Regions from separate parts of the Thermosynechococcus sp. NK55a genome, predicted to be linked through region 1. Evidence: riboswitches for the same ligand, from Rfam matches in the RefSeq annotation. Region 1 holds a riboswitch; the other holds the start of a gene.
What was found. A riboswitch is a leader RNA that binds a small molecule or an ion and turns the genes downstream of it on or off. The one in region 1 is predicted to bind cobalamin.
Positions count from the first base shown of each region.

Region 2: another riboswitch for cobalamin. It lies ahead of metE (5-methyltetrahydropteroyltriglutamate--homocysteine S-methyltransferase); the one in region 1 lies ahead of NK55_RS02475 (sirohydrochlorin chelatase).

Region 1 covers NC_023033.1:516,776-519,173, reverse strand. The annotation lists gene NK55_RS02480 (peptide ligase PGM1-related protein) at 1-1,068, shown strand, start outside; cobalamin riboswitch at 1,101-1,245, shown strand; gene NK55_RS02475 (sirohydrochlorin chelatase) at 1,278-2,300, shown strand.
Region 2 covers NC_023033.1:354,859-357,256, forward strand. The annotation lists gene metE (5-methyltetrahydropteroyltriglutamate--homocysteine S-methyltransferase) at 1-1,503, opposite strand, end outside; cobalamin riboswitch at 1,788-1,933, opposite strand; partial or broken gene NK55_RS12290 (SufE family protein) at 2,163-2,398, shown strand, end outside.

The sequences.
Region 1 (2,398 bases):
TCCACCCCTTTGGAGCGGGAACTGGCGGTACGCTTAGGCGTTCCCCTCTACTCTACGGATCCGGATCTCCTTTATTGGGGAACCAAGGCCGGCAGCCGAGAACTGTTTGCAGCGGCGGGAATCCTCCACCCGATTGGCAGTGGCTTTTTGCAGGGGGTGCCAGAACTGGTGCGGGCGATCGCTCATCTACAGGAAAAATGCCCTGACCTTCAACGGCTGGTGGTGAAACTCAACGCAGCCTTTTCTGGAGAAGGCAATGCTCTTCTCGACCTCCGCCCCCTGCGCCCCTTGGGCAGCCCGCATACCCCCGAGCATCTCCAGCGGATTGAGAATAGCCTAGAGGACATGGTCTTTCAAGCTCCCAATGAAACTTGGGCCTCCTATCGGCAGCGGTTTACAGATCTGGGGGGGATTGTCGAAGCCTTTGTTGAAGGGACAGTCAAGCGATCGCCCAGTGTCCAAGGGTGTATTACCCCCAAAGGCAGTGTTGAAATTGTTTCGACCCATGAACAGTTACTCAATGCCCCCACAGGTCAAATTTTTATTGGCTGTGAATTTCCTGCCCATGCCGACTATCGCCAGCAACTGCAACAACTGGGGCAAAAAGTAGGGACGTACTTGGCACAGCAGGGAGTGATCGGCTGTTTTGGTGTGGACGTTGTTGCAACCCAGACAACAGCAGGCTGGGAGCTTTATGCCATTGAAATTAACCTGCGCAAAGGCGGTACTACGCACCCCTTTATGACCTTAAAATTCCTCACCGATGGCCACTATGAGCTAGCCTCTGGACTGTTTTACAGCAAGCACCGCCGTCCTAAGTATTACATTGCCTCCGATAACCTCTGCCAGCCCCACTATCGCGGCCTCTTGCCCAATGATCTCTTGGATATGATTGCTCGCTACCATTTGCACTTTGACTCCAGTACCGAAACGGGCACCGTCTTTCACCTCATGGGGGCACTTTCGGAATTTGGTAAGCTTGGACTTGTCAGTATTGGCAACACCCCCGAAGAAGCCCAAGCCATCTACAATCAAACGATTGGTGTTCTCGATGCCGCGGCGCTATAAGCACCTAATGTGCCTACCCCCCGCATAGACAGGGGTTTGAGAATCTCGTTAGAATTGGCAACGTTCACTGTGAAAAGCAGCCTGTAGGGAAAACCCAGTGCAAGTCTGGTGCTGTGCCGCAGCTGTGATGGGGAACTCCCCTCAGCCAGAATGCCTACTTGCTGTGGTTCACTCTATTTGCCTGCGTCGCACGGGCATGGAGTTTCAACGTGGTTGTTGCGCTTAACGATTCAATTCTCAATCCCCTTGGTTTTAGTCTCGATTTACCCCCTCTCCCCCAGCCTCGCCCCCTCTTGCTCATTGGTCATGGCACGCGTGATGCTGAGGGTCGCCAAGCATTTTTGGACTTTGCCCAAGCCTATTATCAACTGGATTCCTGTCGGCCTGTTTTTCCCTGTTTTCTGGAGTTAACCGAACCCTCGATTTTTGAGGTTCTGAGCCAATGTGCGGCCGCAGGTTATACCGATTTGTCAGTGCTGCCGATTTTGCTCTTTGCTGCTCGCCACAATAAATTTGATGTTACGAACGAGTTGGATCGGGCCCGGCGTGCTTTTCCGCAGTTGCGCTACCACTATGGCCGCCCCTATGGCCTTGCCCCAGAAATCTTGAGCCTCTGGCGATCGCGCCTCGAACTACTGGACTTCCCAGAATTTAACCCCCAAGGCATTGGCCGTGAAGAAACCGTTCTCTTAATGGTGGGACGCGGCTCCAGCGATCCCGATGCCAATGGCGACGTCTTTAAGCTAGCCCGTATGCTCTGGGAGGGCAGTGGGTACCAAACGGTTGAGGTGTGCTTCATTGGCATCACCCATCCTCGCCTACCCGAAGGGTTTGCGCGGGCGAATCTTCACCGCCCCCGCCGCGTGATTGTCCTGCCCCACTTCATGTTTACAGGGGCACTCGTCAAGAAAATCTATGCCCTCACCGCAGAAGCCCAAGCCGCCTATCCCAATGTTGAATACGTGAACCTGCCGGAAATTGGCTTGCATCCGCAACTGTTTTATCTAACGCGGCGGCGGGAAATTGAGACCTATGGGGGACAGGTGGCCATGAACTGTGAAACCTGCAAATTCCGCTTGGTGGCAGGCCATGGCCATCTTCACCACCATCATCACGATCATGAGCACCCCTCCCACAGCCACGATCCTGGGGGTCACCCCCATCACCATGCATCAAGCGTGGACCTAGATCACTTGCCCAGTTATCACCAACGCATTTGGCAGGTTCCGTGACCGACTCCCGACCGCCAGCGGATAAGACGCAGGGCTTCCCGCCGCAAAAGCTAACCATTGCTCCCCAGCGAAAATGTTAGAGTTAAAATGACTGGTAC
Region 2 (2,398 bases), 160 kb from region 1:
TGTAAAGGCAAATCCAGAGAGCTGCTGGCCAAAGAACTCGACCATATCGGAGCGCTCAAACTCACCGTGCACCAACACATCTAGACCCACTTCCTCTTGTAACCGGATGCACTTGGCAATTTCCTCATCGATTGCTGCTTCATACTCGGCTTGGGTAATTTCATGCCGTTTTAACTTCACCCGCAGTTGCCTAACCTCGGCGGTTTGGGGAAATGATCCAATCGTTGTCGTTGGAAAGGGCGGCAGGGTTGGCTGGAGTGTTCGACGTTGCTCGTAAGGCAGCGGGCGCTCTAAATCACGCACACTCAGATTGCGAAGCCGCGCCTGTACCGTTGGATTGACAGGGCTAAATTGCTCAAAAGCTTGCCATTGAGCTTGTATGGCTATGAATTCGGGGTTTTTCGTTAAGATTTCGCGATGGGTTCCATCATTGCTATTGAGCACCTGAGCCAAGAGGACTACCTCATCCAGCTTTTGCTCAGCAAAACTCAAGACCTCTCGCAGAGGCTCTGGTAGCTTGACCTCTCGCTTTGCATCATAGGGGACAAATTGCAGGGAAGATGAAGGATGTAGCCGAATATTGGCGGTGATGCTTTGAATCGTTTTCAAGGTTGACAACACCGATTCAGGCCGAATTTTCCAAATATTGCGGCCATCAATAATTCCTACCCCCAACTGCTTATCTGCTGGGAAGCCATGCTGTTGCAGCAGGGCTAGGTTGTGCCCACGGGTAAAGTCTAAACTGATGCATGTCACAGGTAACTCCATCACCCACGGCCAGGCTGCCCCTAGGTCATCAAAGTAGGTCACAAGATGGATCGGTAGGTTGGCTTGACGCAGTGTATCAAATGTGGATTGATAGAAGCTCTTAAGGCTATCAGCGTCTTCTAAGACCAAGGCGGGTTCGTGTATTTGCACTTCAACGACACCTAGATTTTTGAGTTCCCTCAACAGGATGAGATAGCGATCGCCCAAGTAGGAAACAGCTTGCTCTAGGTTCGTCTCTAGCCGACTGAGCCGTAGGAGGGTGAGAGGCCCCAGCACGATTGGAACGGCGCGATCGCCCAAGAGGGTTTGAGCACGACGAACAGTTTCTAGGAAATCACTGAAGTCAGTTGGTTGAAAAGACTCACTAATTTCAGGTACTAAATAGTGATAGTTGGTATCAAACCACTTAGTCATCTCAAGGGCTGGAATACCATCCTTGCCCCTTGCCATTGCAAAGTATTGATCCAGACCTGTAAAAGAGCGGTACCGCTCTGGAATGATGCCAAGCCGGATGCTCCAATCTAAAACAGAATCGTAAAGACTCAAATCACCAATACCAATGCGATCAATGCCCGCCTCAAGCTGCTTTTGCCAATTCTGCAATTCAATGTCTTGCGCTTTTTTGAGCAAAGCTTCTGCATCCAGTTGATTGCTCCAAAAGGCTTCTAGGGCCTTTTTTAACTCACGGTTTTTGCCAATACGGGGATAGCCTAGGGTTGCGGTTTGAATGTTCATCGTTTGCCTAACCTAAATTGTGTAGAATTGTGTAAGTCCAATGGAGAAGCTAGCTGCTTCCGGATTCAGAAACAGCGCCATTCAGGAACTCGCGGAGATGGCTAACTAAAATCCGCGAAAAGTCGGCAAAAAGCTAGTTGCCACCTTTACACCAGCAGCACTACTCCCTAGCAGCAGTTGGTTAAACTCAGATAGTTTGGCCTCGGGGGGTCAAAGCTTGAAGTTCGACAGTAATAGAAATCAAAAAAACTTGCTTTTATCATCTGTACCTCGCAGATGTTGACGTATCGGGTTGACCACTCGGCGGGCATTCTGACTTAGAGAGGGATATCTCTCCTCACAGCTGCGGGACAGCGGCAGATTCACACTGCACTTTCCCCCTTACGTCTGATGGCTGATCCCCACCAGAACCGAGCAACTAAGTGAACCATAGCATAACCCAGCGGGGATATCAAAGCAAATCCCAAGGAAGCCAGCTCTTGCTCAATAGAAGTAACAACTTTGGGTGATGAATCCGGATCTGGGAATGTCATTGTAGGTTTTAAGTTTAGCCCAGGCAGCCGATGGGGGGTCACAGGGGGTCTCCCTAGGCAAGTGAAGGTATAATCGAAGTGAAAATGATTTTCACTTTCTGTCGCCAGCTCGTTGCTAGAATCGCCATGTCACCTTTTTTCCAGCCCTTGCCTCCCCGTCTTGAGCAGATTGTCCAACGTTTTCAACAGATCCCAGAGCAGCGACGGCGCTATGAGTATCTACTTTCATTTGCGAGGTGCCTACCCCCTTTCCCTGAGGAGCAAAAGGTACCGGAAAATAAAGTTCCCGGCTGCGTCTCTCAGGTATATGTGACTGCTAGTTTGCAGGAGGGGAAAGTGATCTTTCAGGGAGATTCTGACTC